One region of the Pantoea sp. C2G6 genome, then DNA from elsewhere that is predicted to be linked to it. Evidence: riboswitches for the same ligand, from Rfam matches in the RefSeq annotation. Region 1 holds a riboswitch; each other region holds the start of a gene.
What was found. Region 1 has a riboswitch for thiamine pyrophosphate ahead of tenA (thiaminase II). Riboswitches for the same ligand answer to the same signal wherever they lie in the genome.

Region 1 (7,909 bases):
AGGCGGGCGGTAAACGGAGGCCGGGTCCGCCACTCGCCGCCATCCAGCATGGTCAGCAGCCGGTTAATCGTCTCGTCAATCATCTCGGTCACCGGTAGCTTCATACTGGATAGCGACGGCGTGATATAGGGTGCCAGCGGAATATCATCGAAACCGATGACCGAGACCTCTCCGGGCACCGCAATGTTGCATTCGGTCAGACGCTTGATCGCGCCAATCGCCATCTCGTCATTACTCGCCACCAGCGCACTGAACGGCACGTTGCGCGCCAGCAGCGTATCCACCGCGATCATGCCGCTCTGGGCGGTCCATTTACCGGTCACGATGCGCTCAGGATCGGCGGCGATGCCCGCCGCTGCCAGCGCGGCCTGATAGCCAGAAAGACGCTCCAGCCCGGTCGGGGAGTCGAGCGAGCCGGTAATAAAAGCAATATCACGATGGCCCTGCTCCAGCAGATGGCTGACCGCCATTGCGCTGCTGGCGTGCTGGTCGCTATAGATACAGTAGCTGTGGTTGATGCGCAGTCGCCGGTTGATCACCAGAATCGGCTGTTTGTGGCGGGAAATGATGCTATCCAGCGCCTCGATGCTGAGAAAGCGCGGGTAGATAATGATGCCGTCGCAGCGTAAATCGAGCAGAAACTGAATGGCCGCCTGCTCCTGCTCAGCGGTGTGCTTGCCATCCGCCAGAATCAGCTGACGCCCCTGCTGCTCCATCATCCGCGCCGAGTGCGCCATCAGTTCCGTGAAGTAGCTGCCGCTGTAGAGCGTGTTGGTGATCACCAGTCCGATGGTCTGGGTACTGCGGGTCGCCAGATTCCGCGCCAGCAGATTGGGCCGGTAGCCGGTTTCAGCGATGGCGCGCAGCACACGTTCCCGTTTCTCCTGCCCGACATAGCCGTTGCCGGAGAGAACCCGTGACACTGTCGCTTTTGAGACGCCTGCTCTCTCCGCCACTTCCTGAATCGTTGCCATGCTGATGCTCCTGTGCTGCGTCTCTCCGCAGTCTACCTAAGCCTTTCATCATTGGAAATATTTTACCCGGCCTGTCGCTGCGGCTGCTCCCCGTCACCAGGTGATAAACTTCACAAAAAACAGAAGTGATCAATTTTAACGCTTGTCGGCCACCAAAAAGCCCTCCATGATTTTGTGAAACCGGTTTCCTATTCGTCTGCCCGCAGGCGTGAAAAACATAATAATTCTGACCGATTTACCCTACAGAGAAGAGCGACCATGCCCAGAAATTATGACGGGGTAGCACGCGCTATCGTCGATGCGTTAGGCGGCCTCACCAATATCACTGCAATAACTCACTGCATGACGCGACTGCGATTCGTGGTGAAAGATGACAACCGGATCGACGTTCCGCGGCTGAAAGCGATCGATGGCGTGATGGGCGTGGTCCACAACGACACCCAGTGCCAGGTGATCATTGGCAATGAGGTCTCGCAGGCTTATCAGGCGGTGCTGGCGCTGGGATCGCCCGACGGCACGCCCGCCACACCGATAAAACGCAAAATCAGCCTGAAAGGCATCGGCGCGGGCATTCTTGACGCGCTGATCGGCACCATGTCACCGTTGATTCCGGCGATTATTGGCGGGTCGATGGTCAAGCTGCTGGCGATGATCCTGGATATGGCCGGGGTGTTTGAGAAAGGCTCCTCAACGCTGGTGATCCTCAACGTGATTGGCGACGGCGCGTTTTTCTTCCTGCCGGTGATGGTGGCGGCCTCTGCCGCGCTGAAGTTCAAAACCAACCTGTCACTGGCAATCGCCATCGCCGGGGTGCTGGTGCATCCCGCTTTTATTGAGCTGATGGCGAAAGCGGCACAGGGTCAGGCGGTGGTGTTCGCCGGTATTCCGGTGACAGCGGTGAAATATACCTACACGGTGATCCCGGCGCTGGTGATGACCTGGATACTTTCCCACATCGAGCGCGGCGTGGACCGCATCACGCCCGCCGTGACTAAAAACTTCCTCAAGCCGATGCTGATCGTGCTGATCGCCGCGCCGATAGCCATTCTGCTGATCGGTCCGATTGGCATCTGGATCGGCAGCGGCATCTCGGCGCTGGTTTACAGCGTACATGGCTATCTGGGCTGGCTGTCGGTGGCGATCATGGGCGCACTCTGGCCGCTGCTGGTGATGACCGGTATGCACCGGGTCTTTACCCCGACCATCATCCAGACCATCGCCGAAACCGGTAAAGAGGGCATGGTGATGCCGTCCGAGATCGGGGCCAACCTGTCGCTGGGTGGCTCCTCGCTGGCGGTGGCGTTCCGCACCAAAAACCGCGAACTGCGCCAGACCGCGCTGGCGGCGGCAGCGTCAGCGATTGTCGCCGGAATTTCTGAACCGGCGCTCTATGGCGTGGCTATCCGCCTGAAGCGTCCGCTGATCGCCTGTCTGATCAGCGGCTTTATCTGCGGCGCGGTGGCGGGCATCGGCGGGCTGGCCAGCCACTCGATGGCCTCACCGGGCCTGTTTACCAGCGTGCAGTTTTTCGATCCGACCCATCCAATGAGCATTGTCTGGGTCGGGGCGGTGATGGTGCTCTCGGTGGTGCTCTCCTTTGTGCTGACCCTGCTGCTGGGTTTTGAGGATATTCCAGAGACAGAGGCAGAACCGGAGCCTGCTGGCGCACAACAGGCCGCGCCCATCACTGAAGCAAATAACGTATCAATCGTGACCAAAGGGTCGCACTGACCCGCAAAGAGGATGACATGTCTGAATCAAGGTTCCCGCAGGGATTTTTATGGGGGGGAGCGCTGGCCGCTAACCAGTCTGAAGGCGGATTCCGCGAAGGCGGAAAGGGTTTAACCACCGTCGATATGATCCCGCTGGGGCCGGATCGGATGGCGGTCAAGCTGGGTCTGGAGCCACGCCTGACGCTGCGTGAGGAGGAGTTCTATCCCAGCCATGACGCTATCGATTTTTATCACCGCTATCCGCAGGATATTGCCCTGATGGCGGAGATGGGATTCAGCGTGTTCCGCACCTCGATTGCCTGGAGCCGGCTCTATCCCAACGGCGACGAACTGACGCCAAACCCGGAAGGGATCGCCTTTTATCGTGCGCTGTTCGAAGAGTGCCGCAAATATCAGATCGAGCCGCTGGTGACGCTGTGCCACTTCGATGTGCCGATGCATCTGGTGACGGAGTATGGCTCCTGGCGTAACCGTAAAATGATCGACTTTTTTGCCCGCTATGCCCGCAGCTGCTTTGAGGCGTTTGATGGTCTGGTGAAATACTGGCTGACCTTTAACGAGATTAATATCCTGCTGCACAGCCCGTTCTCCGGGGCCGGGCTGGTGTTCGCGCCGGGGGAGAACCGGGAGCAGGTCAAGTATCAGGCGGCGCACCATGAGCTGGTGGCCAGCGCGCTGGTGACCCGCATCGCGCATGAGGTCAATCCGGCCAATCAGGTCGGCTGTATGCTGGCAGGCGGCAATTTCTATCCCTGGTCGAGCAAACCGGAAGATGTCTGGGCGGCGCTGGAGAAAGATCGCGAAAACCTGTTCTTTATCGATGTCCAGGCACGCGGGGCTTATCCGCGCTACGCCGCCCGACTCTTCCGGGACAAGGGCGTCACCCTGGCGATCGCTGACGGCGATGTGGAGATCCTCAAAAACAGCGTTGATTTTGTTTCATTCAGCTATTACGCCTCACGCTGCGCCTCTGCGGAGATGAATGAGCAGAACAGCAGCGCCGCCAACGTGGTGAAATCACTGACTAACCCCCATCTGCCACGCAGCGAATGGGGCTGGGGCATCGATCCGCTGGGGCTGCGCATCACCATGAACATGATGTATGACCGCTACCAGAAGCCGCTGTTTCTGGTGGAGAACGGCCTGGGCGCGCACGATGAGATCAGCGCCAGCGGCGAGATCAATGACGACTATCGCATCAGCTACCTGCGCGAGCATATCCGGGCGATGGGCGACGCCATCGCTGACGGCGTACCGGTAATGGGCTACACCAGCTGGGGCTGTATCGACCTGGTGGCGGCGTCAACCGGCGAGATGAGCAAACGTTACGGCTTTGTCTATGTGGACCGTGACGACCGCGGTAACGGGACGCTGGCGCGCACGCGGAAAAAATCGTTCTGGTGGTATAAGAAGGTGATCGCCAGCAACGGCGAGGATCTTGAGTGACGTTGTCACGTTATGCCCGTCATGCAGCCCTTTTAGTGAACCGCGCGGCTGGCGTTGTACTCCGGCGGTAATTATCGTATAACAGCTCTCTCCGAGGGGTGTCCTGTTATGGGCTGAGATGGCGTAAGCCGAACCCTTTGAACCTGATCTGGGTCATGCCAGCGAAGGGACGGGTCGGCAGCATGCTCTGCTTCATCTCCTGCGATTTTCCCTGTTCCAGACCGTATGCCCGGATCTCCCTGATGAATGGAGATCCTATGTCACATCCGCTTTTCGACACCGGTTTTTATGGCCGTCTGCGCCAGCAGGCGGGCGCGCACTGGCACGCCTATGTCACCCATGATTTTGTGCAGCAGCTCGGTCAGGGAACCCTGCCCGCCGCCGCCTTTCGCCACTACCTGACCCAGGACTACCTGTTTCTGCTGCACTTCGCCCGCGCCTATGGCCTGCTGGTCAGCAAACTCTCGGACCCCGCCGCGTTGCGCAGCGCGGCGGCATCACTTAATGCCATCGTCAGCGAACTGCCGCTGCACCTCCGCTACTGCCAGCAGTGGGGAATCGATGAAGCGGACGTGGTGAGCCAGCCTGAGGCGATGGAAACCCTTAACTACACCCGCTACGTGCTGGATGTCGGCCACAGTGGAGATGCGCTGGAGCTGCTCACCGCGCTGATGCCGTGCGTCGCCGGTTACGCGGAAATCGGCCTGACGCTGCTCCGGCATCCCGATACCCGCTTCACCGGCAATCCTTACGCCGCCTGGATTGAAAATTATGGTGACGAGGGCTATCTCTCCGGGGTGCGCGCCTCGCTGTCGCTGTTTGAAAACCTGGCCCGGCAGTGCGCGGGGGAGCAACGCTTCGATCGGCTGGCGACGATCTTCACCACCGCCACGCAGCTGGAGTCCGCTTTCTGGCAAATGGGCCTGCGTCACGCCGCGGATACGGGGAGCAGCCGGTGATCCCCGCCTGCGCCGAAGCGCCGCCCGGCATTTCGATTCGCCAGCTCTCGCTGCGGGTGGGTCAGCAGCAGCTGTTCAGCCAGCTCAGTCTGGAGATCGCTGGCGGGACGTTTACCGCGTTGCTGGGGGCCAGCGGGGTCGGTAAAAGCAGCCTGATGCGGGTGATTGCCGGTCTGGCAGAGCCGACCGCCGGAGAGATCAGCGGCAGCGACGGCCTGCCGCTGGCCGGACGCATCGCCTGGATGAGCCAGCAGGATTTACTCTATCCCTGGCTGACCGTGGAGCAGAATGTCTGCCTCGCCAGTCGCCTGCGGGGGGAAAAAGCCGACCGCGAATGGGCGCACCATCTGCTGGCGCGGGTAGGACTGGCGCGCTACGCCAGCGCCCTGCCCGCCACGCTGTCGGGAGGGATGCGGCAGCGCGCCGCGCTGGCCCGTACCCTCTACAGCCGTCAGCCGATCGTGCTGATGGATGAGCCCTTCTCGGCGCTGGACGCCCTGACCCGCGCCCGCATCCAGACGCTGGCCGCTGAAGTGCTGGCCGGTCACACCGTACTGCTGATCACCCATGACCCAGCGGAAGCCTGTCGGCTCAGCCACCACCTGCTGGTGATTGGCAAAGCGGGCATCGAATCCTCTCCACCGCTGGCCGGTCAGCCGCCGCGCGCAGCCGATGACATCGGCCTGCTCCGCAGCCAGGCGGCGCTGCTGCAACAGCTGACCAGGGTGGCCGGATGAACCGCCATCAATTCACCGCGCTGCGCCGCGGGCTGACCCTCTCTGCCGGACTGATTGCGCTATGGTGGCTTGCGACGCTGACCTCGATTCCCGCCTTTCTGCTGCCCTCACCGGCAGCGGTGGCCGTGGCGCTGTGGCAAAACGCCAGCTATCTCGGCTACCACAGCCTGATGACCCTGAGCGAAATCCTCAGCGGCATGGCGCTTGGCGTGCTGCTGGGTGCGCTGCTGGCGCTGGGGATGACCTTTTCGCCCTGGCTGCAACGCTGGATGATGCCGCTGGTCATCACCAGTCAGGCGATTCCGGTGTTCGCGCTGGCTCCGCTGCTGGTGCTGTGGTTTGGCTTCGGCATGAGCGCCAAAGTGGCGATGGCGGTGCTGGTGATCTTCTTCCCGGTCACTTCCGCCTTTTTTGACGGCCTGCGCCGCGTCAGCCCCGGCTATCTCGATCTGGCGCGCACGCTGGGCGCATCACGCCGCGCTCAACTGCGCCACGTCCGGCTGATGGCCGCGCTGCCGGCGCTGGCGTCGGGCCTGCGCATGGCGGCGGCGGTGGCGCCGATTGGCGCGATTATTGGCGAGTGGGTCGGATCGGCTGAAGGACTCGGCTACGTGATGCTCAACGCCAACGCCCGGATGCAAAGTGACCTCTGTTTTGCCGCCCTGTTTATCCTGGTGCTGATGACGCTGCTGCTGTGGCTGATCGTCAACGCCCTGCTCCGTCGCCTGATTGTCTGGGCCCCTGAAAGCCCGTAATCCCTTAACTTACGAGAAAAAGCATGACTAAAATTTCGCTGTTTACCCTGATCTTCAGCGCCAGCTTAGCCAGTCAGGTTCAGGCGATGGAAAAGCTGACGCTGGTGCTCGACTGGTATATCAATCCCGACCATGCGCCCATCATGGTGGCGCAGCAGAGTGGCGCGTTTGCGGCGGAAGGTCTGGCGGTCACTATTGTTCCGCCCTCCGATCCGGCGCTGCCGCCGCGTCTGGTGGCGGCCGGGCAGGCCGATTTAGCCATTACCTATCAGCCGCAGCTTCATTTCTTCGCCGATCAGGGCTTGCCGCTGGTTCGGGTCGGCACCCTGATCAATAGCCCGCTGAACACGCTGATCACCCTGGATAAGGCAGTAAAAAAACCGGGCGATCTGAAAGGGAAAAACATCGGCTATTCGGTCAGTGGTATTGAGCAGGCTACGCTGGCGACCATGCTGAACCATGATGGCGTTAAAGCCGATCAGGTGAAGCTGGTCAACGTGAACTTTCAGCTCACCAGTGCGCTGCTGACCGGTAAAGTCGATGCGGTGATTGGCGGCTATCGCAATATCGAAGCGCTGGAGATGAAATTGCAGGGCAAAGATCCGGTGGTGTTCAATGTGGAAGATTATGGCGTGCCGGCCTATGACGAACTGATCATCGTCGCCAACCGTGATGAGGCCCACGCAGAAAAGATTAAAAAATTTATGCGGGCGCTGAAGAAGGGAAATGCTGAACTACAGGCGCATCCCGAAGCGAACTGGCAGGCCTTTGCCCGCGCCTATCCGCAGCTGAACACGCCGTTAAACCATCAGGCCTGGCGTGCCTCACTGCCGCTGTTCGCCCGCGACCCGGCAAAGCTGGATCGCGCACGCTATCAGGCGTATGAGCAGTTTCTGTTTGATAATAAACTGGTTAAAACCGTGACCCCGGTCGAGCGTTACGCCGTCGACAGCGAGTGAGGAAGCCGGCCCGCCGTTAAAGCCGCGGGCCGGAGAACCGCCTACAGGCGGGATTTCGGATAGAGCCAGTGTTCGATGTCGCTGGCCGGCAGCGGTTTAGAGAAGAAGTAGCCCTGGATTTGATCGCAACCGTAGGTTTTCAGTAAGGCCAGCGTCGCTTCTGTCTCCACACCTTCCGCCAGCACCACGTAGTTCAGCTCTTTCAGCATCTGAATAATCGATCTGACGATGATCCGGGAGGCGTCATCTTCGCCCATCCGGGAGATCAGCGAGCGGTCGATCTTAATCACATCCAGCGGAATATCCTGCAAATAGCTGATATTGCTGTAGCCGGTGCCGAAATCAT
Region 2 (7,909 bases), on a different contig from region 1:
CGCCAGCAGGGTACGTGTTGCTTCACGCCAGTCATCCGCCTGGGTAATCGCACTCACCACCGCAATACTGCCCACGCCGGTTGCCAGCACCTCCGGCGTTCGCGCAAGGGTGATGCCGCCAATCGCCACGGTGGGGATATGCGTCAGCCGTGTCAGGTGGCGCTTCAGTTCTGCTAAGCCCTGCGGAGCGGAAGGCATCTCTTTGGTCTGCGTGGGAAAAATATGACCCAGTGCGATGTAAGAGGGCTGAATAGCCAGCGCCCGCTCCAGTTCCGCATCATCGTGGGTGGAGATCCCCAGGCGTAATCCCGCCTGATAAATCGCGTCCAGATTGGCGACATCCAGATCCTCCTGACCCAGATGCACACCATACGCCTGATGCTTAATCGCCAGCTGCCAGTAGTCATTAATAAACAACCGCGCGTCGTAGCGTCTGCCGAGCGCTATCGCCCGCACAATGGCCGGTTCAGCCCGCTCATCGGGCTGATCTTTGATGCGCAGTTGCAGAGTGCGAACGCCAGCCTCTAACAGACGTTCAATCCACTCCGGGCTATCAACCACCGGATAAAGCCCGAGGCGGGGTGCGGTAGCGGGGAATGCGGGCATGGTTACTCCTTCTCAAGGGTGTCGGCGGGGTGATAAAGCTCACCGCCGCGGCTGCGGAAATTATCTGACATCTGTGTCATACCCACTTCAACGTACTGCGTAACGGCTTCCTGACGGGCGGCGAAGTCGCGCACCTCCTGGGAAATTTTCATTGAGCAGAATTTAGGACCGCACATCGAACAGAAGTGGGCGACCTTGCCTGACTCCTGCGGCAGGGTTTCGTCATGCATCGCGCGGGCCGTCTGTGGATCGAGCGCCAGATTAAACTGATCTTCCCAGCGGAATTCAAAGCGCGCTTTTGACATCGCGTTATCCCGGATCTGCGCGCCGGGATGGCCTTTCGCCAGATCGGCGGCATGGGCCGCAATTTTGTAGGTGATCAATCCCTGCTTCACATCCTCTTTATTCGGCAGGCCCAGGTGCTCTTTGGGGGTGACGTAGCAGAGCATGGCGCAGCCAAACCAGCCAATCATCGCCGCCCCGATACCTGAGGTAATGTGGTCATAGCCGGGCGCGATGTCGGTCGTCAGCGGGCCCAGGGTATAGAAGGGGGCTTCAGCGCACTGTTCGAGCTGCTCGGTCATGTTGCGGCGGATCATATGCATCGGCACGTGTCCCGGACCTTCAATCATCACCTGCACGTCATACTCCCAGGCAATCCGGGTCAGCTCGCCCAGGGTGCGCAGTTCGGCAAACTGCGCCTCGTCGTTCGCATCCTGAATGGAGCCGGGCCGTAAGCCGTCACCCAGCGACAGCGATACATCATAAGCGGCGCAGATCTCGCAGATTTCACGGAAATGCTGATAAAGAAAACTCTCCTGATGATGGGACAGACACCATTTTGCCATGATCGATCCGCCGCGTGAGACAATCCCGGTCAGTCGTCTGGCCGTCATCGGGACATAACGCAGCAGTACGCCGGCGTGGATGGTGAAGTAATCGACCCCCTGTTCCGCCTGCTCCAGCAGCGTGTCCCGGAAAACGTCCCAGTTCAGCGCCTCGGCCACGCCGTTAACTTTCTCCAGCGCCTGATAAATTGGCACCGTGCCGATCGGCACCGGACTGTTGCGCAAAATCCATTCGCGCGTTTCATGAATATTGCGGCCGGTAGAGAGATCCATCACCGTGTCGGCACCCCAGCGCGTCGACCAGACCAGCTTTTCTACCTCCTCCTCAATGGATGACGTCACCGCCGAATTGCCAATGTTGGCGTTGACCTTGACCAGGAAGTTGCGGCCTATAATCATCGGCTCCGATTCAGGATGATTGATATTGGCCGGAATGATGGCGCGACCGGCTGCGACCTCCTGACGGACGAACTCGGGCGTAATATTCTCCGGCAGATGGGCGCCAAAACTGTGGCCCGGATGCTGTTGCAGCAGAACCTCACTGCGGATGCGCTCCCGCCCCATATTCTCCCGCAGGGCGATAAACTCCATCTCCGGGGTAATGACGCCCTGACGGGCATAGTGCAACTGGGTGACGCAGCGACCTGCACGCGCCCGACGCGGTACGGGCAGCGGATCGAAGCGCAGAGAGTCAAGCGCTTCGTCGGCCAGCCGCTGCCGGGTATAGCCGGAGCTGTTTTGCGGCAGCCATTCGCTGTCGTCACGTTCAGCGATCCAGCGCGCCCGCACTTTTTCCAGACCGCGATGGAGATCGATCGTTGCCGCGGGATCGCCATAGGCGCCCGCGGTGTCATAGACCGGCACCGCTTCATTTTGCTCATAGTGAGGCTGTTCTTTGCTGCCGCCAGTGTGGGTCGGGGTTAGCGTGATCTCCCGCATCGGAACGCGAATATCGTCCCGGCTGCCGTGGATCCAGATGCGACGGGATTGCGGAAATGCACTGCCGCTTCGCAGAGAATCGATAAATCCCTGCGCCTGGGCACGTTGTTCGCGACGGGTCATTTTTGAGTCAGACATAGCAATCTTCCTGTTAAAGGGGAACGTTGCTTGTCCGGAGTTCGGAAGGAGTAACAGTACAGAAGGCATCAGAATGCTGGTGCACTGAGAAGATTTACTCTTGTTCCCTTCGCAGGTTCTAACCTGATCAGGTTCCGCGGATCCCGAATGAACGGTCTCAGCCCGGCAGGGCACTCCGACAAGAATCTGTTTTTACGCCTGGCTCTGAGTCACAACAGCTTCAGGCGTAAAAACGTTAATAGCATAGCGTGAATAAAAAAGGTTCTTTGGCTGCTCACCTCAGAACCTGTTCAGCATAAAAGGGCTGCGAAATAAACTCAACCCGATTATCCAGCAGGGCGGTTAAGCCGGACGGGCAATCTGGCTGTCATTGGCCACCGGCGGGGGGGCGAGCTGGTTATCCCATGCCAGCTGGATCAGCTTATCTTCCAGCGTAAAACGCGCTTCCAGCACTTCACCCACTTCGGACAGCGCCTGCTGAAAGGTCATGCAGTTCTCATCGTCGATAGCCTGCTGGAGATGGCCGTCATACAGCTGCATCAGCCGCTCCGTGTTGGCTTCCAGCGGTGGATAGATCTGTGCAGCCGCAATCATCGGACTGTCACCACTCATCTCACTGATCACCCGCTCATAAATGCTGAAGTGACCGGCGGAGAGGTAATCCACCAGGCCGTGACAGAAGTTATCCAGCGCCTGTTCATCCAGACGGGTCAGGGCTTCTTTATTGGGTTTCAGGCCGACCAGGTGGTAATAGGTCACCAGCAGCTGACGACGGGCTTCAAGCCACGAATCGACCAGTTCATTGCTGCCACCTACGCGTTCAGCCAGGACGTCTAACTGGTTAAGCATATCTAACTCCATGTGAGTTATAGTTGTTCATCTACACACTTAACATCAGGGCTTCAGCGTGCGATTTGACGCTAAGGATGACGAAATAAATGCAATGCGAAATCTCAAGCGTAGACGCTGGATGGTGGATTGTCAGCCATGAACAGAAACTTTGGTTGCCGCAGGGTGATTTACCCCACGGAAAAGCCGAAAAATTTGGTTTAGCGGGCAGTAAAGCTCGCCTCATTGGTGAGTGGCAGGGGGAAAAGGTCTGGCTGATTTGTGAGCCGCGTTCTGAAGATATCTATTCAGTACGCCAGCTGATCGATCAGGAGCCGGGACTGTTTCAGCTGGTGGGGCGCGGCGTGCAGCTGGCGGAATTTTATCGCTCTCATCGCTGGTGCGGCTATTGCGGCCACGAGATGCACCACAGCAAGCATGAATTTGCCTGTCTGTGCAGCCATTGCCGCGAACGTTACTACCCGCAGATTGCGCCCTGCATCATCGTCGCTATCCGTCGCGGTGACGAAATCCTGCTGGCGAACCACGCCCGTCATCGTAACAAGGTCTACACCGTGCTGGCGGGCTTTGTTGAGGTCGGCGAGACGCTGGAGCAGGCGGTCGCCCGTGAAGTGATGGAAGAGAGCAACATCCGCGTCAAAAATGTCCGTTATGTCACTTCACAGCCGTGGCCTTTCCCGCAATCGCTGATGACCGCCTTTATGGCGGAGTATGACAGCGGCGATCTGCAACACGATGGCAAAGAGCTGCTGGACGCCGCCTGGTTCCGCTTTGACGCTCTGCCGCTGTTGCCTCCGCCGGGCACCGTGGCGCGCCGCCTGATTGAAGATACCGTCGCCCTGTGCCGCGCCGAAGTGTGAAAGTGCTACACTACACGCCTGTCATAGAGAGAGTGTTGAGATGAGTGAACTGAAGAACGATCGTTATTTGCGTGCCCTGCTGCGTCAGCCGGTAGATGTCACGCCGGTGTGGATGATGCGACAAGCCGGGCGCTATTTGCCGGAGTACAAAGCGACACGCGCCCAGGCGGGTGATTTTATGTCGCTGTGTAAAAACGCCGAACTGGCCTGTGAAGTCACCCTGCAACCGCTGCGTCGCTATCCGCTGGATGCCGCTATCCTCTTCAGTGACATCCTGACCATCCCCGATGCGATGGGGCTGGGCCTCTATTTCGAAACGGGCGAAGGCCCGCGCTTCTCTAACCCCGTGACCTGCCGTGCAGACGTCGAGCGTTTACCGGTGCCCGATCCTGAGATGGAGCTGGGTTATGTGATGAACGCGGTGCGTACCATCCGTAAGAACCTGAACGGCGATCTGCCGCTGATTGGCTTCTCAGGCAGTCCGTGGACGCTGGCGACCTATATGGTGGAAGGTGGCAGCAGTAAAGCCTTCACCAAAATTAAGAAGATGATGTATGCCGATCCCGCCACGCTGCACGCGATGCTGGATAAGCTGGCCGATAGCGTCATCCTCTATCTCAACGCCCAGATCCGCGCCGGTGCGCAATCGGTTATGGTGTTTGATACCTGGGGTGGCGTGCTGACCGGTCGTGATTACCGAGAGTTCTCACTCCACTATATGCATAAAATCGTCGACGGCCTGCTGCGTGAAAACGACGGTCGCCGCGTGCCGGTAACGCTGTTCACCAAAGGGGGCGGGCAGTGGCTGGAAGCGATGGCGGCCACCGGCTGTGACGCGCTGGGTCTTGACTGGACCACCGATATTGACGACGCGCGACGTCGTGTTGGCGATAAAGTCGCGCTACAGGGCAATATGGACCCCTCAATGCTCTATGCGCCGCCAGCGCGTATCGAACAGGAAGTGGCGGGTATCCTTGAGCGCTTTGGCGCAGGCACCGGCCATGTCTTTAATCTGGGTCACGGTATTCATCAGGATGTGCCACCGGAACATGCGGGCGTCTTTGTTGAGGCGGTGCACCGTTTATCACGCCCCTGGCATCAGGAGTAATTATGGATATTGCCGCACTGCGCGCTGAGCAGCTGCAACGCGCCGCTGAAGTGGTGCGTGTGGATGACTTTGATATTTTACCGCCCCGCTATATTGGCGGGGCAGATGTGGGATTTGAACAGGAGGGGACCATCACGCGCGCGGCGCTGGTGGTACTGGAGTATCCGTCGTTAAGGCTGGTGGAACATCGCATCGCGCGTATTGATACCACCATGCCCTATATTCCGGGCTTTCTCTCCTTCCGCGAATATCCGGCGCTGCTGGCCGCCTGGCAAATGCTGGAGCAGAAGCCGGATCTGCTGTTTGTGGATGGGCATGGCATTTCGCATCCACGGCGACTCGGTGTGGCGTCGCATTTTGGCCTGATGGTCGATGTGCCGACCATTGGCGTAGCAAAAAGCCGCCTCTGCGGCCGTTTTGCCGATCTCGATGCAGAACCGGGCAGCCGTCAGCCGCTGATCGATAAAGGTGAGCAGATAGGCTGGGTCTGGCGCAGCAAGCAGCGCTGCAACCCGCTGTTTGTCGCCACCGGCCATCGGGTCAGCCTGGATACGGCGCTGCACTGGGTTGAAAACTGCACCCGTGGCTACCGTTTGCCGGAGCCAACCCGCTGGGCCGACGCGGTCGCCTCAAATCGCCCGGCTTTCCAGCGCTGGCAAAACGCGCTTTAACACTGTTTGTGTTGCGCTTTTGCAGTTACACTGCCGCCAGCGAAACGAATAAGAGCCACCTTTATGTTACAAAATCCCGTTCATCTGCGTCTGGCGAAGCTGGAAAGCTGGCAGCACCTGACTTTTATGGCTTGTCTGTGTGAGCGCATGTATCCCAACTACCGCGCTTTCTGCGAGCAGACAGAATTTGCCGATCCGGCACTCTATCGCCGTATTCTTGATCTTATCTGGGAAAACCTGACGGTCAAAGATGCGAAGATTAACTTTGACAGTCAGCTGGAAAAACTCGAAGCCGCCATTCCTGATGGCGATGCGTTTGAGGTTTACGGCGTTTATCCGGCGATTGATGCCTGCGTGGCATTAAGCGAAGTGGTCCATGCGCAGCTAAGCGGTGAAACGCTGGAGCATGCGATTGAGGTCAGCAAGACCTCCATTACCACCGTCGCCATGCTGGAGATGACCCAGGCTGGACGGGAAATGACCGACGAAGAGTTGCGTGAAAACCCGGCTATCATCGATGAATGGGATCTTCAGTGGGAGATTTTCCGCCTGCTGGCAGAGTGCGAAGAGCGCGACCTGGAGCTGATTAAAGGCCTGCGATCTGACCTGCGAGAAGCGGGAATAAGTAACATCGGTATAAATTTCCAGCAGTAAGGCGATAAAACGTGACTTCAGGCCCGAATTAGCGCGCCTGGAGGCTTCACATCGGCCCCCTCTCTGGTCTACATTTGGGGGGCTGAAAATTGTGGCTATCGGTGCGTGCAGGCAGAAGAGTGCCAGAATATGGCTTTTCCCTCGCACTCGTTGCTTAGCAAGCGATAAATACACTTTAAGGATAACTTATGAACAAGACTCAACTGATTGATGTGATCGCAGAAAAAGCTGACCTGTCTAAAACCCAGGCAAAGGCAGCGCTGGAATCGACTCTGGCTGCGATCACTGAGTCTCTGAAAGATGGTGATGCTGTACAACTGGTTGGTTTTGGTACTTTTAAAGTGAACCACCGCGCTGAGCGTACCGGTCGTAACCCGCAGACTGGCAAAGAGATCAAAATCGCTGCAGCAAACGTACCGGCATTCGTGTCTGGTAAAGCGCTGAAAGACGCCGTTAAGTAAGACGTCGCACTGCGGTTAAGCTTTAAAACAGGGGGCGTTTCGCCCCTTTTGTTTAAGGGTCTGCCATTATGACCACGCTGTCTCAGCGTTTATCTGCCCTGTTTCTCTCCCTGTTCGTTGTTGGTTGTAGCTCCACTCCAGATATTCCCCCGTTTTCTGCCAGCGGCTATTTAGCCGATCGCGGCGTCGTCCGTATCTGGCGCAAAAACAGCGATCACCAGTCGGTTCATATCCGCACCTTCTATACCCCGTTCAGCGGCGGTGAAGATGAAGTCACCGATTATGTCTGGCTGGAAGAGGCGCTGATCAGCGTTCAGCGTCAGGTTAAAGGCGATCAGCCCGATGATGTCACCCTGCGGTTCGATCAGGAAGGTGGCCTGAACTTCATGCAGCGGCAGCTGGCGGGCCGGCGTGAAGCGGTCAGTCCCGACGCGGTTGAACTCTATAAGTTTGATGCCCGGCGGATGCGCCAGCTCAGCGATGCGCTGTTGAGTGGTCGGGTGTTTCTCCGGCAGGGGCGCTGGCAGGGGTATAACCGGCTGGAGAGCTGTGAAGGCCAGCAGGTGAAGACCGCCTTTGACGCTGATACCTTGCAGATGCTGGCACAGCAGCAACGCGAAGCGTCGGCACCGCTGATGGTCTCATGGCTGGAAGCGCCGGAAGGCGTACAGCTGCTGCGGATAAGTCAGCGGGATACGTGCGCACAGCAGCCGAAAGAAGAAGAGATGTAGATGAAAGAAGGGGGCACTGTGTGCCCCCTGAATTTATTTGCGGT
Region 3 (7,909 bases), 180 kb from region 1:
CCCTACAGCCCGGCGGGCTCGCTGCTGGCGCGGGTGGGTATTGCGCTGGTTAATAATCCCGCCGCGTTTGTGCTGGCGCAGTGGTATGGCGCACTGCCCTATTTTGTTATGGCCGCACGATCGGCTTTTGCCGGGGTGCCGGTGACGATTCTGGAGGCGGGACAGACACTGGGCGCGTCACCCTGGCAGCGTTTCTGGCGTCTGGCCCTGCCGCTGGCCGCGCCCGGTTTAGCGACCGCAGTGGCGCTGGCCTGGGTTCGGGCGATTGGCGAATTCGGTATCGTGATGATTTTTGCCTATTTTCCGCAGGGGATGCCGGTTAAGCTGTACAACAATTTGCAGAACGACGGGGTGGATGCGGTCTATATCCTGCTGTGGTTGCTGCTGCTGTTTACCTTACCGCTGCCGCTGGGCTGTCTGGCGCTGACCCGACGCTACGCCCGGCATAAGCACGCCATTCACTGAGGAGATGCTGATGGCCATGACGCTGGAACAATTACAGGAAAAATATCCCGGCGCGCCCGCCGATGCCTTTGGCGACTCCCCTGAGTTAGCTAACCAGCTTGCCACGCTGATCATTGCGGGTAAGAAAGTCGCCAGCTGTGGCGCGCTGCACAGCTGGCAGGCGCAGGAAACCCGACCTGAACCGGGCGGATACAGCATTATCCTGAACGGTCAACAGCAGCCGGTCTGCGTGATCCGCACCACGGGTCTCTTCCTGACACGCTTTGACCGCGTGACGCCAGAGATGGCGATGCTGGAGGGCGAAGGCGATCTCAGCCTCGACTACTGGCAGCAGGAGCATCAGCGCTTTTTTCAGAGCGCCGGTTATTTCCACACTGAAATGGAGCTGGTGTTCGAGACCTTTCAGCTCGTGGAGGTGGTGTAAAGCGACCGCTGCGCTGGCTAAAGGGTGTTGGCGGCCATCAGCGCCAGCCGCGTAATTCCCCGGCCAGCCAGCTTCTCCGCCGCCTGCGCCGCACGCATCCCGCTGGCGCAGACCAGCACAATGCGCCGATCGGTCGGGGCCTGCCATGCCGCAATCTGCGGCGGCAGGATCCGCTCCACCCGCTCGGCCACGCTCTCCGGTGCCTCTTCCGGCGAGCGCAGCTCCACAATGCAATCCTCAGCGGTGAGCATCGCCCGATCGATAAAGGGAATGGCCGGCTCTTCCGGTTCAGGTGCGTCATCGAAACGGAACTGACGCAGATGCCAGTCAACAAAATCGCAGTGGATCATGCAACCAAGCGGCGACGGCGTCAGTTGCAGTAACTGACTCAGCGCCATCTGCGCCTGCATCGCCCCCAGCGTCGCCACGGCCGGTCCCATGACTCCGGCGGTGTTGCAGTTTCCCGCCGCCGCGGGCAGCTGTGGAAACAGTGCGCGATAGCCCGGCGCACCGCCGCAGAAGCCCCCCACATAGCCCTTTCGCCCCAGCACCGAGGCGCAGATCAGCGGCAGTCCACGCGGATAGCACTCGTCAGAGAGCTGATAGGTAATGGCGAAGTTATCGGCGGCATCCACCACCAGATCGATGCCCGCGAGCGCGTCGGGCAGTTGGCTGGCGCTCAGCCGGTGTGGATGCGCCTCAACCACGCATTCCGGGTTGCGTTGCGCCAGCGCACGTTGCGCGCAGAGCGCTTTCGGCTGACCCACGTCATCAACGCCAAACAGGGTTTGCCGATGGAGATTGTGCAGTTCAACCGAATCGCCATCGTAAAGACGGATAAAGCCGACGCCAGCCCCGGCCAGCAGCGGCAGTAGCGTGGCGCTCAGACCGCCCGCTCCCACCACCAGCACCCGCGACCGGCTCAGGCGCTGCTGTCCCGCTTCACCAATCTCCGGCAACATCGTTTGTCGCTGATAACGTGTCATCACCACTCCTTAACTGAACTCTGCCAGACCAAAAATCGGGGTGGAGGCGAATGCCATCTCACGCTGCTCCATCAGCCCCGCCTGAAACGCCTCGTGCCCGGCGTGGATAGCACCGGCAAAGGCACCGGCCATCCGCACCGGATCGCGGGCTTTCGCCACGGCGGTGTTAAGCAGCACGCCATCAAAGCCCATCTCCATCGCCTGCGCCGCCTGACACGGCGCGCCGATACCGGCATCGATAATCAGCGGCACATCTTTGAACCAGGCCCGCATCGCCCGCAGCCCCTCGATGTTGCGTAATCCCTGGCCGGAGCCGATCGGCGCGCCCCACGGCATCAGCACTTCGCAGCCCGCCTCCAGTAATTTCTCGCCGACAATCAGATCTTCCGTGGTGTAGGGAAACACCTGGAATCCGTCGGCGCAGAGGATGCGGGCGGCTTCGACCAGCGCAAAAGGATCGGGTTGCAGCGTGTCGGCATGGCCGATCACCTCCAGCTTGATCCAGGGCGTATCGAACAGTTCACGCGCCATCTGCGCCGTGGTAACCGCCTCTTTCACCGTGTGACAGCCAGCGGTATTGGGCAGGATTCGCGTGTTGAGCTGTTGCAGCAGGTTGCGGAAAGCGCCGCCGTCGCTGCCTTCCCGCCGCAGGCTGACGGTAATAATCTCCGCGCCTGAGCGCGCTATCGCCTGTTGCAGGATCTCCGGCGAAGGGTAGCCAGCGGTGCCAAGCAGGAAGCGGGATGTCGGGGCAAACTGATAGAACATGGTTAACCTCCCTGCATCGGTGACAGAATTTCAAGCTGGTTGCCCGCCGCAAGTTTCTGGCTGGCATAACGGCTGCGCGGCACAAACTCACCGTTCAGCGCGGTGGCGACCGTGCGGGGATCGATCTGCTGCTCCTGCATCAGCTCCGCCAGCGTGCTGGCTCCGGTTTCGATGGCGCGGCCATTGAGTTCAACTTGCATGATTACCCTCCTGAGTCAGTTGCTGCATTAATTTTTCGGCCATGATCGGTGCCAGCAAAAAGCCGTGGCGATAGAGACCATTCAGTGAAAAACGGCCCTCTTCATAGCGCACTTCTGGCAGATTGTGGTGATAGGCGGGACGCAGACCGGTGCCACTCTCCACGATTCGCGCTTCGGCCAGCGCCGGGTGCAGCGTATACGCCGCGCTGAGCAGCTCCATCATCGCCCTGGCGCTGATCGCGCTGCTGTCATGGCTCTCAACCATGGTAGCGCCCAGCATAAAGTGCCCGTCCGCACGCGGCACCAGGTAGCAGGGAAAGCGCGGATGCAGCAGCCGGACCGGACGGGAAAAGTGGATTTCGGGGGTATGCAGGATCAGCATCTCACCGCGCACCGCCCGCAGGGCGGGCTGTTGCTGAGCGGCGTGAATGCCGCGACAGTCGATAATCTGCCCGCTGGGTTGACCGCTGTGGATCGCCACCTCCGCCTGTTGCAGCTTATCGCGCAGTTGCTGCATGGCATGGCGCGGATCGAGATGCGCCTCAGCAGCGAAAAACAGGCCACGGGCAAAGCGGTTTTCCAGCTCCGGCTCAATCTCAGCGGGTGCAACCCACTGATGCTGCTGCGTCATGCTGGCGAAGCGCGTCAGTTCCCGGCTGTCGCGAGGTGGTGCCACCACCAGCGTGCCGTGCTGCACCACGCCCTCGACGCGCCTGGCCCACCAGCCTGCGGCATGCTGTCCCCATTCAATCACCTGCGGCGGCGCACTCTCCGCTTCACACCAGGGGGCGAGCATCCCTCCGGCCCAGTGGGAGGCCGCGCGACAGTCGGGGCGGGTCACGATCTCGACAGTTTCTCCGCGTTCCGCCAGCAGCGTAGCGACACAGAGCCCGGCAACGCCGCTGCCGAGTACCGACCAACGGCTCATGATGTCCACCGGACGGGAGATGCATAATTCAGGGAGTTGTGGGTCATAGCGGCCTCGTCATAACGATGCGAAGACCCGTGATACCAGAAGGGAAAAGGCGAGAGCGAGGTGAACGCGCCCTTGCGGCAAGTATCAGAAACAGCGATACCCGTCTTCCTACGCCAGTATCAACTGGGTCAGGTTCTAAGGGTCGCTAAGCCGCGCGGTGCGCTATTAGCCTCTCAGTCTCTCCGGCGAGACTCCCCTGACGGCTTTAGTTGTAAGTGAAGTGAGGAGCTTCGTCAAGCCTGGAGCTCTTGCAGCGCCTGGGCCACTGCCGCGGTGATTGCGTTAATACGCTGCTCATTACGGCGGTAGTAGGTCCACTTGCCCACTTTGCTGGCCTCAACCAGCCCGGCGCTGTGCAGCGCCTTCAGACAGAGCGAGGTGGCGGGCTGCGAGAGGCCCGCCTTATCCTGAATGAGACTGGCACAGACGCCATACTGATCGAAGGGAAAGAGCTGAGAATAGCCCGCAAACGCTTCTTCAGGATTTTTCAGCCACTTAAGCACGGCCACCCGGGTAGGGTTGGCGAGTAACTTAAGGGCATTTTCCGGTGACATGCCGCCTCACAAAATATCAGGATGAGTAAAAAGGATAGTCAGTATATCCTTTCTCATCACCGCCATACAGGGAGCTGTGATCCACCGCATTGAGCGGATGGCCCGCTCTCAGCCGTTCCGGCAGATCGGGATTGGCGATAAAGGTGCGGCCAAAGCCCGCCAGATCGCCCCACCCTTTTTCCAGCATGCGTTGCGCTTTTTCCTGGGTATAACGGCCAGAATAGATGATCGGTGAGCGGAAGGTTTCCCGCAGCGCCGCGCGGAAACTCTCCGGCATCTCAGGGCTGTTATCCCAGTCCGCTTCCGCGATGGAGAGATACCCCACCTCCAGCTCATTCAGCAGCTGTGCGGCGCCGATGTAGGTCGCGTGCGGATCGCTTTCGACCAGTCCCAGATAGACGCGCTCCTCATCCGTGCTGGAAAACAGCGGCGCAAACCGGACGCCGACGCGGTGGCTGCCAAACACCGAACTGACCGCTTCCGTCACTTCGCGCAGGAAACGCAGGCGATTTTCAGGCGAGCCGCCATATTCATCGCTGCGGAAATTGGTGTGCTCAGAGATAAACTGATTGATCAGATACCCGTTGGCGGAATGTAGCTCGACGCCGTCGAAACCCGCCCTTTTGGCGTTTTCCGCCGCGCGTCGGTAGAGTCCGACCACCTCTTTCACTTCGGCCGTGGTAAGTTCACGCGGTTCACTGGGTGCGGTTAAGATCCCGGCGGCGGGCCCGGTTTCAATAAAGACCCTGACCTGGGTCGCGGCCACGGCTGAGGGGGCAACCGGCGGCTGTTTGCCTGGCTGAAGTTCAGTATGTGAGACCCGGCCAACGTGCCAAAGCTGGCAGAAGATCGTGCCGCCCTGCTCATGAACGGCGTCAGTGACCCGCTTCCAGCCAGCCACCTGTTCTTCGCTGTGAATACCCGGTGTCCAGGCATAGCCCTGGCCGCGCGGTTCAATCTGGGTGCCTTCCGTAATCATCAGCCCCGCGCCGGCGCGCTGACGGTAATATTCCACCATCCTGTCGCCGGGAATATTTCCCGGCTGCTCGCTGCGACAGCGGGTCAGCGGCGGCAGTACGATACGGTTACGAAGCGTTAAATCACCCAGCGTCAGAGGGGAGAAAAGAGACGGCATAACGAAAATCCTCAATGAAACAAAGAGGCGTCATTATATTTACACATTTAAATTTGTAAATATGTAATCTGTGCTGGATGGCAGCGTAATCACTCCCGCTATGGCTGGACGGCTGACTCGAAAAACTGATAGGAACTCTCGCGTCGTGCTTTCGCCTGATACATGGCGACATCGGCCTGGTCCAGCAGCAGCCTGGCCGGGGTCGTTCCGAACCGGGCGAGGCTGATACCGATTGAGGCGCCAATCGCGATTTCCATGCTGTTAATCACCAGGGGTTCTTTCAGCGTGTCGATGATGCGCTGCGCGATCGCCGATGCCGCGTCACGATTATCGCACTTCGCAGCAACCACAAACTCATCGCCGCCCAGACGTGCCACTGAATCGCCCGGTCGCATAGCGCGCTGGAGTCGCTCGCTGATCAGTTGCAGCAGCGCATCGCCGGTGGCGTGCCCCATCGAATCATTCACCGCCTTGAATCCATTCAGATCGATAAACAGCACGGTGGTATAAGCGCGATCGTCCTCCTGCGCCAGCATGGCGTTTACCTGGTCGTTAATCCAGGCGCGATTATGCAGGCCGGTTAAGGTGTCACGGGTGGCGAGGGTTTCAAGCCTGCGCATCCGCTCTTTGTCGCGCGTGATGTCGCGTGACACCAGCACCGCCCCGATGTTCTGGCCGGTGGAAGGGTCGGTGACGCCGCAGGCTTTGGTGCCCAGCGTAAGATAGTGGCCGTCGCGATGCAGTTTACGTACCTCAACCACGTCCGGCAGCGCGCCGCCACTGAAGAGATGTTCCAGCGCTTCGGTGGCGGATGCCCGGTCGTCAGGATGCAAAAAATCCACTACCCGTTTGCCTACCACTTCCGCGGCTGACCAGCCAATCATTTGGCAATAAGAGGGCGAGATGGCAACGTAGCGGCCCTGATTATCGCAATGGGCGATCAGGTCAGTGCTGTTTTCAATCAGCAGGCGGTATTCTGCCGCCGTGCGCAGCGCATCTTCCAGCGCCTTACGCTGCCCGGAAATATCCAGAATGAAGCCGTTATATTGCTGGCAGGCACTCCCCGGCGGGCTCTCCGGCAGCCCGGAAACCAGCACACGTCGCGTCGTCCCGTCCAGACAGTGGATCGGCACTTCAATATGAAAAGGCGTCACGCCTTCCAGCGCCGCCGTGAGTTGCAGCGCGATCAGTGCATCATCGTCAGCCTGAGCGAACCTCAGCCACGCACGCAGCGAGACCCCCTTCAGGGCGGGTATCAGCCCCGCCGGGCTTTCGTGGCTGGCGACACATATGCCCTGTGCGTCTGTGGACCAAACGGCGGAAAAAGTAGGTTTGATCACAATGCTCATAGTGGTCGGTTCCGTGGTGTGCTGACGAGGCTAAATGGCCTGATGCGGGTGGTTAACTATCTCCAGGGTGATTCACCTCTGAACCGGATAAGGATTCGGCGGGGAATTCCATTCCACAACTCCTGATGACAGGTGCTGAATGTTGCTGTCGTCCTGGGGCAGCCGCCTCCCTGGGGAGATAACGCAGGCGAAAATCGGCGGGAAGCGGGCAGAGTTAACATTCAGGATAGTCACTCTTTCTCCTTATTTATCGGCCGATCGACACAGATTCTTTAATTAACCGGCTTTTTCGCGTCGCGCTCTGGCTGGCAGTGGCCGCATTGCTGCGGAGACTGACCAGCCCGTCCCCTTCGCGCTATGCCCCATGATGATGAGTCGCATAAATTCAGCTTAAGTGCCTGCCCCGCCGGCACCTGACGCCAGGCAGCGCTAACGGGCGAATGAAGTCAGCTAATACAATCTGAACCCAGATATCCTGTTCAGAAAGCCGCTTTGTGAAGCCGATCAAAAACTCATCAGAACATCTTTTCCGCTTAACTATTTCTTAAGATTAATCCTATAACCTCGCCCCTGTATCAACCCATATCGGGTTTCCCGGAGCCTAACCCCATGCAAATCAAGACCACTGATTCTTCTACCCTGAGTAAAGTTCCTGCCGTGACTGCGGCGTTCTGGCTGACCAAGATCGCCGCCACCACCCTGGGTGAAACCGGCGGTGATGCCGTGACCATGTCGATGAATCTGGGGTATCTCACCGGAACGCTGATTTTCGCCCTCATCTTCCTGGTCGCGGTGGTGGCGCAGATTAAAAGTCAGAATTTCAACAAATGGCTCTACTGGCTGACCGTAGTGGCGACCACTACCGTCGGCACCACGCTGGCCGATTTTGCCGATCGCTCGCTGGGAATAGGGTATCCGGGCGGGGTGATGCTGCTGAGTACCCTGCTGGTCCTGTCTCTGTTTATCTGGCACATCACCTGCGGCACCATCGCCGTCACGTCGGTTAACAACGAAGTGTCAGAAAGTTTTTACTGGGTAACCATTATGTTTTC
Region 4 (7,909 bases), on a different contig from region 1:
CGCGGTAGGCACCAATCTGCTGATAGAGGTAGAACGGCAGGGTGCGGAAGTCGGCGCTGCCAAACAGCGCCACCACGCCAAAATCGCCAATCGACAGCACGCAGGCAAAGGCCAGCGCCTGCGCCAGCGGACGTTTCAGCGCCCGCAGTTCAATCAGCCGCAGCCGGTTCCAGCCGTGAATATCGAGTGAGTCGCACAGCTGACCATAACGCTCAGCCACGTCACGCATCGGGTTTTCCAGCACCTTCAGCGCATAGGGGATGGCGATCAGCGCATTGGTAAAGGTCACCAGCCCTTCAGCCGACTCAGGCAGGCCGACGGTGGCGTTGAGCAGCAGGAAAAAGCCGGTCGCCAGCACAATGCCCGGCATCGCCAGAATCAGCATGCCGCTGGTGTCGATAAAGGTGGCCGCCGCCGGACGCTGACGCAGGCGCAGCTCGCGGCTGCTCCAGAGCAGCATCAGGCTCAGCACCACACACAACAGGCCCGCGCCGGTGGCGATGCGCAGTGAGGTCAATGTCGCCTGCCAGAGTGCGGGCTGCGCCAGCGCGCCGCGTAGTCCGCCGTGCAGACCATCGACGATCACCGCCGCCAGCGGGGGCAGCAGCAGGATCAGCGCCAGCCCGATCAGCAGCGCGTCGGTCAGCTGCGCCCGGCGCGAATCCTGTGGGTCGCGCCAGCCATGCAGCTGGCTGGTCCCGGCGGGAATCGCCCGGCTGAAGCGCTGGCTGAGCAACACCAGCGTCACGCAGCAGCCGAGCTGGATCAGCGCCAGCAGTGCGGCACGGCCAGGATCGTAGTCATAACTCAGCGCCTGAAAGATCGCCAGCTCGATGGTGGTGGCCTGCGGGCCGCCGCCCAGCGACAGCACAGTGGCGAAGCTGGCGAAACAGAGCATAAAGATCAGCGCACCGGTCGGCAGCAGTTGCCGCCGCAGCCACGGCCACTCCAGCAGACGAAAATGGTGCCAGCCGCGCAGATCAAGCTGCGCTGCCAGCTGACGCTGCTCCGCCGGAATGGTCTCCAGTGCCTGGAGCATCAGGCGCGTCGCCAGCGGCAGGTTAAAGAAGACGTGCGCCAGCAGAATGCCCGGCAGGCCATAGGGCGAGAAGTGATAATCAATCCCAGCCAGCTGACAGAGCTGCGCCAGCCAGCCGACGCGCCCATAGACGGTCAGCAGACCAAACACCGCCACCAGCACCGGCAGCACCAGCGTCATGGCAAATAGACGCAGCAGCAGCTGACGGCCAGGAAACCGGCGACGGTAGAGCGCGCGCGCCAGCGGTAGCGCGGGCAGCAGCGACAGCAGCGCCGAAAGCAGGGCCTGACCGAACGAGAAGGCGATAACGTGATGCAGATAGGCATCCTGCCACAGGCTGCGCCAGTCGGTGGCTGGCGCGGCCTGCCAGAGTGCGCCAAAGGCCAGCAGCGCCACGCTGATTAACAGCAGCGTGGCGAGCGAACCGGGGATCAGCCAGCGTGGCATCAGTGGCTGACGGCGCGTTGCCACTGGCTAATCCAGCCGGAACGCTGGCTGGCAACCTCCTCCGGCGAATATTGCAGGGCGGTGGCGGGCACGGTCAGCGCGGAGAAGCCCGCAGGCAGTGGCGTGTCGATCACCGGGTACATCCAGTTGCCGGTCGGAATGGTGTGCTGGAACGCTGGCGACACCATAAACTGCATAAACTGCTGCGCCAGCGCGGGCTGTTTGCTGCTGGCTAACTGCGCGGCGACTTCAACCTGTAAATAGTGCCCTTCGGCAAACGGCGCGGCGGCGTAGTTCTCTTTTTTCTCTTCAATGATGTGGTAAGCGGGCGAGGTGGTGTAGCTCAGCACCAGATCGGCCTCGCCCTTGAGGAACAGACCATAGGCTTCGCTCCAGCCTTTGGTCACCGTCACGGTTTTCTGCGCCAGCTTCTGCCAGGCCTGCGCAGCCTGATCGCCATAGACTTTCTGCATCCACAGCAGCAGACCTAACCCCGGCGTGCTGGTGCGCGGATCTTCGTAGATCACTCGCCACTTCTGCGGGCTGTCGACCAGCTCCTTCAGGCTTTTCGGCGGATTCTTCAGCCGGGTTTTGTCATAGACAAAGGCGAAGTAGCCATAATCAAACGGGACGAAGGTGGTATTGTGCCAGCCGCCGGGCAGGTTTAATTTCGAGGTATCGACCTTACTGTCGGCAAACAGACCGGTTTTCTGCGCCGCCTGCACCAGATTGTTATCCAGCCCCAGCACCACATCGGCCTTGCTGTTTTTGCCCTCCATGCGAACGCGGTTCAGCAGCGAGACGCCATCCTCCAGCGTGACAAATTTCAGCTCGCAGTTGCACTGCGCTTCAAAGGCTTTTTTGACCGCCGGGCCAGGGCCCCAGTCAGCGGAGAAGGAGTCGTAGGTGTAGACCGTGAGAACCGATTTAGCCGCCAGTACGGGGGCGGAGAGTAACAGCAGCAGCGGCAGAACTTTTTTCAACACTTTGCGTTCCTTAAGGAGAAGAGGAAATGAGTCGCAAAGGATCTGAGCACAGAGGCCTCTCAAATCCCTACGTCGGTATTAACCGAATCAGGTTCGACGGGTCTCTCTCAGCTGCTTGCGGTTGGCAGGCGGCACCCCGTTGAGAACGTCACATTCTAGTCATTTCAGCGCCCGCGCGAAAGCGTCACAGCGCCGGTGGGGCAAACCAGGCGGATTTAAAATCAAACCAGCCCAGGGTATTCATCCGCACCCCGCGCATACTGCGCTGACCTTCGAGCAATAGCCAGTGATGAAACAGCGGATGCAGACCCGCCTCCTGCACCAACTGTTTGCTCCACTCCGCCAGCGGCAGCGTTTTCTCGCGCCAGCGGGCGGCGTCGCCATGCCAGTCGATCGGCAGACAATGGTGCAGCAGCGGGATTTCGTAGAGCTGGGCAAACAGCGACCAGGTCAGTGGCAGGGTGAAGTTCACGCTGCCGAGCCAGATGTCGCTCGCCGCCTCGCCCTGATACCAGCTTTCATAGCTGATTTCGCGGGTCACCAGCGTGACGCCGTGCTGCGCCAGCAGCGGACGCAGCGCGTTGGCGATGCCTTCATGCTCCACATGCTGGCTGTACCAGGTGAGCGTCAGATGGGTCAGGCCAGCGGGTTTTTCCACCGGTGTCAGGTCGCGCCGGTGATGCCAGCGCGGCAGCAGGCCATACGCCGGGAACCAGTAGCGCTGATAGCCGACCCCGGCGTGATTGAGCAGGGCGATGGGGTTGAACAGGTAGCTGACCCAGCGGCGCACTGCCGCGTCGCGGCCCTGTTCCGAGCGCTGGTCGAACAGCAGATAGTAGCAGCCCTCTTCGAGGCGGCTCTCCTCCTGGATCTCACCGGCGTTGTCACCCTGCAAGCGCACACCGGCGTAGACCAGCTCATCGCTGATATCGGGTAACACCCAGATCGAGACATCATCAATCAGAGCACGAAAGCCGAAGTAGTCATCAAAGGCTTCAATCTTTAGCTGGCTCTCCTGATTGCGCACCACGCTGTAGGGACCGGTGCCCACCGGCTGGCGGGCGAAATCCCGCAGCGTCGGCCACTCCCGCGGCAGGATCATCGCGCTGACGCTGCCGAGCAGCCAGGGCAAGCCTTCATCCGGCTGGCTTAAGTGAATATCCAGCGTCCAGGGCGCGGGGGAGTCGATCTGCGCAATATGCGAAAACAGCGGCTGTGAGCGCTGACGTTCCAGCGTGGCGATCACATCCTCCATCTCCAGTTCGCGGCCGTGATGGAAGCGAATCGCCGGACGCAGAAAGAAGCGCCAGTGCAGCGGAGAGGTCTGCTGCCAGTGATGGGCAATATCGGGCTCGATTTCCCCGTTTTCCTCATTTATCCGGGTCAGGCCGTTGAAAATCTGCCGGGCGATATGGGTTTCCGAGCGTCGCAGCGGCGAGCCAGGCAGCAGGTTAAGCAGCGGCCGATAGTAAAGCACCCGCAGGATATGCTTGCCCTGACGGAAGCTGCGGCCCAGATGGGCGCTGATCATCTGCCGGACCTGATTTTTATCGCCCACCAGCTGAACCAGCTGATCGATGCGATCCTGCTCCAGCAGATCTTCCGCCCGCTGCTGCTGCAAAGCCAGCCCGGTATAGCAGAAGGTGAGCTGCGAACGCTTGCCGCGGCCCGCCTCTGCCTGCCAGATCAGCCAGCCCGCCGCCTGCATCCGGTTGAGCAGATTGCGCATATGGCGGCGCGAGCAGTGCAGCCGATCGGCCAGTTCACTGAGCGTGATCGCCTGCGTCTGCCCCTGGCAGCTCTGCCACAGGCGGATGAACTGCTGCTTCAGACGTGAGGTGGACATAAAAGGGGAGCTCCCGCTTAAAAGCGCTCTGTTTTTCCTGCCCTATTTTAAGAGCAAACTTTAGCCTATGGGAAGAGCGGGAGGCATTCCGCAGGGAATGGCGCTCGACCCGCATTTCGCTGTTCAGCGGGATGCTTTTCTGAGTAGGGTGCATTTACACCGCCAGCAGATCATCTCTGCTGGCTTTTTTCATGTTGCGCGTTATCGTCTACCCTTCTTTTCTCCTCTCTGTTCATCCTGTAAGGGATTTCGGTATGAAATCGCTGTTAACGCGGCAGCGCCGCATCAATCCGGTTTACCTCGCCTTTATGGTCGCCTCCTTTATGCTGGGGGTGGCGGGCGCATTGCAGGCGCCGACGCTCAGCCTGTTTCTGACCCGTGAGGTACAGGCACGCCCCTTCTGGGTCGGGCTGTTTTTCACCATCAACGCGGTGGCCGGGATTGTGGTGAGCATGCTGGTGGCGAAGCGCTCAGACAGCGTGGGCGACCGGCGCAATATCATTCTGTTCTGCTGCCTGATGGCGCTCATCAATGCGCTGCTGTTTGCCTTTACCCGCCACTATCTGACGCTGATTACGCTGGGCGTGCTGCTCTCGGCGCTGGCCAGCGTCTCGATGCCACAGCTGTTTGCGCTGGCGCGTGAATATGCCGACCAGTCGGCGCGTGAAGCGGTGATGTTCAGTTCGGTGATGCGGGCGCAGCTGTCGCTGGCGTGGGTGATCGGCCCGCCGCTGTCGTTCGCGCTGGCACTCAATTATGGTTTCGTGACGCTGTTTATGGTGGCGGCAGCGCTGTTTCTGATCTGCATCCTGCTGGTCTGGTTTACCCTGCCGTCGGTGCCGCGGTCGCAGCCGTTGCTGCAAAGCGGCGGACTGCCGCTCAGCGGCTGGCGTGACCGCGATGTGCGCTTGCTGTTCCTTGCTTCTGTGGCGATGTGGACCTGCAACACCATGTATATCATCGACATGCCGCTCTATATCAGCGCCACGCTGGGTCTGCCGGAGAAGCTGGCCGGTCTGCTGATGGGGACGGCGGCCGGGCTGGAGATCCCGGTGATGCTGCTGGCCGGGCACTACGCCCGGCGCATCGGTAAACGCCGCTTGATGCTGATCGCGGTAGGGGCGGGGGTGCTGTTTTACCTCGGGCTGGTGCTGTTCAACTCGCGCACCTCACTGATGGTGTTGCAGCTGTTTAACGCGGTGTTTGTCGGGATTATCGCCGGGATCGGGATGCTGTGGTTTCAGGATCTGATGCCCGGACGACCCGGCGCGGCAACCACCATGTTCACCAACTCTATTTCGACCGGCATGATCCTGGCCGGGGTGATTCAGGGATCGTTAAGTGAGCGGCTGGGACATGAGGCGGTTTACTGGCTGGCGTTCGGGCTGGCGATGGTGGCGCTGTTGATGTCGGCGCGGGTGCGGGACGTATAAAGAAGCAGGGCGACCCGGAGGTCGCCCTGTAACCGCAATCAGCGCAGAAACGCGGGCTGATTCTGTTCATATTGTGAAATGGACGCTTCGTGTTGCAGCGTCAGGCCGATACTGTCGAGGCCGTTGATCATGCAGTGACGGCGGAAACTGTCGATCTCAAATGGATAGACTTTATCGCCCGCGGTGACCGTCTGCGCTTCCAGATCGACCGTAAAGCGGATGCCCGGCTGCGCCGCAACCAGTCTGAACAGCTCATCCACCTCTTCTTCGCTGAGTTTCACCGGCAGCAGCTGGTTATTGAAACTGTTGCCGTAGAAAATATCCGCGAAGCTGGGGGCAATCACGACGTGAAAACCGAAATCGGTCAGCGCCCAGGGCGCATGCTCACGTGAGGAGCCACAGCCAAAGTTCTCGCGCGCCAGCAGAATACTGGTGCCTTTAAATTCCGGCTTATTCAGCACAAAGCCGGGGGTCGGTACGGTTCCTGCGTCATCTTCAAAGCGCCAGTCGTGGAACAGATGCTGGCCAAAACCGGTACGGGTCACTTTCTGCAAAAACTGCTTGGGAATGATCGCGTCCGTATCGACGTTCGCGGCATCCAGCGGCGCGACAATGCCGGTGTGCTGAGTAAATTTATTCGCCATGACTTAAGCTCCTGTCGTCAGTTCACGGATGTCGGCAAAATGGCCGGTTACGGCGGCCGCGGCGGCCATCGCCGGGCTGACCAGGTGGGTACGCCCACCGCGGCCCTGACGACCTTCAAAGTTACGGTTACTGGTTGAGGCACAACGCTCGCCCGGATTCAGACGGTCATTGTTCATCGCCAGACACATTGAGCAGCCGGGCAGACGCCACTCAAAGCCCGCTTCCAGGAAGATTTTATCCAGACCTTCCGCTTCGGCCTGCGCTTTCACCGGACCGGAACCCGGCACCACCATGGCGACCACGCCCGGAGCCACTTTACGGCCTTTGGCGATGGCGGCGGCGGCGCGCAGATCTTCGATACGTGAATTGGTACAGGAGCCGATAAAGACTTTATCAATCGCCACATCGGTCAGCTTAATGCCCGGTTGCAGGTTCATGTAGGCCAGCGCTTTTTCCGCGGAGGCGCGCTCCACCGGATCGGCGAACGAGGCCGGATTCGGGATCAGTTGATCAACCGCAATCACCTGACCGGGATTGGTGCCCCAGGTGACCTGTGGCGCAATCTCCTCGGCGTGCAGCGTCACCACCGCGTCATAGGTGGCACCTTCATCTGACTTCAGGGTGCGCCAGTACTCCACGGCCTGCTCCCATTTCTCGCCCTGCGGCGAGAACTGACGGCCTTTCAGGTAGTTGAAGGTGGTCTCATCCGGTGCCACCAGGCCCGCTTTCGCCCCCATCTCAATCGCCATGTTGCACAGGGTCATACGACCTTCCATGCTCAGCGCCTGAATCGCCGGTCCGCAGAACTCGACCACATAGCCGGTGCCGCCGGCGCTGCCGGTTTTGCCGATGATCGCCAGCACAATATCTTTCGCGGTGATGCCGGTGGAGGCCTGGCCCAGCACCTCAATCTTCATGGTTTTCGCCCGACCCTGTTTCAGGGTCTGGGTCGCAAACACATGTTCCACTTCGGAGGTGCCGATACCAAAGGCCAGCGAGCCAAAGGCACCGTGAGTGGCGGTATGGGAGTCGCCGCAGACAATGGTCATGCCCGGCAGCGTCATGCCCTGCTCAGGGCCGATAACATGGACAATGCCCTGGAATGGGTGATTCAGGTCATAGAGCTGGACGCCAAACTCGGCGCAGTTTTTCATCAGCTCCTGCATCTGGATACGCGCCATCTCGCCCGACGCATTAATATCTTTGGTCTGGGTAGAGACGTTGTGATCCATTGTGGCGAAGGTTTTGCCCGGCTGACGCACTTTACGTCCGTGGGCACGCAGGCCATCAAAGGCCTGCGGCGAGGTTACTTCATGGATCAGGTGGCGATCGATGTAGAGTAACGGTGTTTCATTCGGCGCTTCGTGGACGACATGAGCATCAAATAACTTCTGGTATAAAGTTTTCATTATTTTATTTTTCCTCGGCGATAAAGCGGGCAATGATGCTGCCCATCTCATCGGTGCTGACCGCGGGGCCGTCGCCGGCTAAATCTTTGGTGCGGTAGCCCTGT

Region 2: another riboswitch for thiamine pyrophosphate. It lies ahead of thiC (phosphomethylpyrimidine synthase ThiC); the one in region 1 lies ahead of tenA (thiaminase II).
Region 3: another riboswitch for thiamine pyrophosphate. It lies ahead of ACCW71_RS07805 (FAD-dependent oxidoreductase); the one in region 1 lies ahead of tenA (thiaminase II).
Region 4: another riboswitch for thiamine pyrophosphate. It lies ahead of thiB (thiamine ABC transporter substrate binding subunit); the one in region 1 lies ahead of tenA (thiaminase II).

What each region holds. Positions count from the first base shown of each region.
Region 1 is NZ_JBGMNJ010000004.1:269,284-277,192, forward strand. It holds gene ACCW71_RS08655 (LacI family DNA-binding transcriptional regulator) at 1-974, opposite strand, end outside; gene ascF (PTS cellobiose/arbutin/salicin transporter subunit IIBC) at 1,233-2,705, shown strand; gene ACCW71_RS08665 (6-phospho-beta-glucosidase) at 2,723-4,153, shown strand; TPP riboswitch at 4,238-4,340, shown strand; gene tenA (thiaminase II) at 4,411-5,112, shown strand; gene ACCW71_RS08675 (ABC transporter ATP-binding protein) at 5,109-5,849, shown strand; gene ACCW71_RS08680 (ABC transporter permease) at 5,846-6,604, shown strand; gene ACCW71_RS08685 (ABC transporter substrate-binding protein) at 6,628-7,563, shown strand; gene ACCW71_RS08690 (sensor domain-containing phosphodiesterase) at 7,605-7,909, opposite strand, start outside.
Region 2 is NZ_JBGMNJ010000024.1:3,312-11,220, reverse strand. It holds gene thiE (thiamine phosphate synthase) at 1-606, opposite strand, end outside; gene thiC (phosphomethylpyrimidine synthase ThiC) at 609-2,531, opposite strand; TPP riboswitch at 2,619-2,719, opposite strand; gene rsd (sigma D regulator) at 2,874-3,380, opposite strand; gene nudC (NAD(+) diphosphatase) at 3,470-4,240, shown strand; gene hemE (uroporphyrinogen decarboxylase) at 4,281-5,348, shown strand; gene nfi (deoxyribonuclease V) at 5,351-6,019, shown strand; gene ACCW71_RS20000 (YjaG family protein) at 6,083-6,673, shown strand; gene hupA (nucleoid-associated protein HU-alpha) at 6,862-7,134, shown strand; gene ACCW71_RS19990 (DUF1481 domain-containing protein) at 7,203-7,865, shown strand; gene purD (phosphoribosylamine--glycine ligase) at 7,899-7,909, opposite strand, start outside.
Region 3 is NZ_JBGMNJ010000004.1:85,088-92,996, reverse strand. It holds gene ACCW71_RS07830 (molybdate ABC transporter permease subunit) at 1-465, shown strand, start outside; gene ACCW71_RS07825 (ASCH domain-containing protein) at 476-889, shown strand; gene ACCW71_RS07820 (ThiF family adenylyltransferase) at 907-1,875, opposite strand; gene ACCW71_RS07815 (thiazole synthase) at 1,885-2,643, opposite strand; gene thiS (sulfur carrier protein ThiS) at 2,646-2,843, opposite strand; gene ACCW71_RS07805 (FAD-dependent oxidoreductase) at 2,833-3,771, opposite strand; TPP riboswitch at 3,908-4,027, opposite strand; gene ACCW71_RS07800 (ArsR/SmtB family transcription factor) at 4,053-4,373, opposite strand; gene ACCW71_RS07795 (alkene reductase) at 4,390-5,508, opposite strand; gene ACCW71_RS07790 (diguanylate cyclase domain-containing protein) at 5,607-6,857, opposite strand; gene ACCW71_RS07785 (COG4705 family protein) at 7,467-7,909, shown strand, end outside.
Region 4 is NZ_JBGMNJ010000007.1:83,172-91,080, forward strand. It holds gene thiP (thiamine/thiamine pyrophosphate ABC transporter permease ThiP) at 1-1,510, opposite strand, end outside; gene thiB (thiamine ABC transporter substrate binding subunit) at 1,486-2,472, opposite strand; TPP riboswitch at 2,519-2,621, opposite strand; gene sgrR (HTH-type transcriptional regulator SgrR) at 2,657-4,318, opposite strand; gene ACCW71_RS11485 (MFS transporter) at 4,573-5,751, shown strand; gene leuD (3-isopropylmalate dehydratase small subunit) at 5,790-6,395, opposite strand; gene leuC (3-isopropylmalate dehydratase large subunit) at 6,399-7,805, opposite strand; gene leuB (3-isopropylmalate dehydrogenase) at 7,810-7,909, opposite strand, start outside.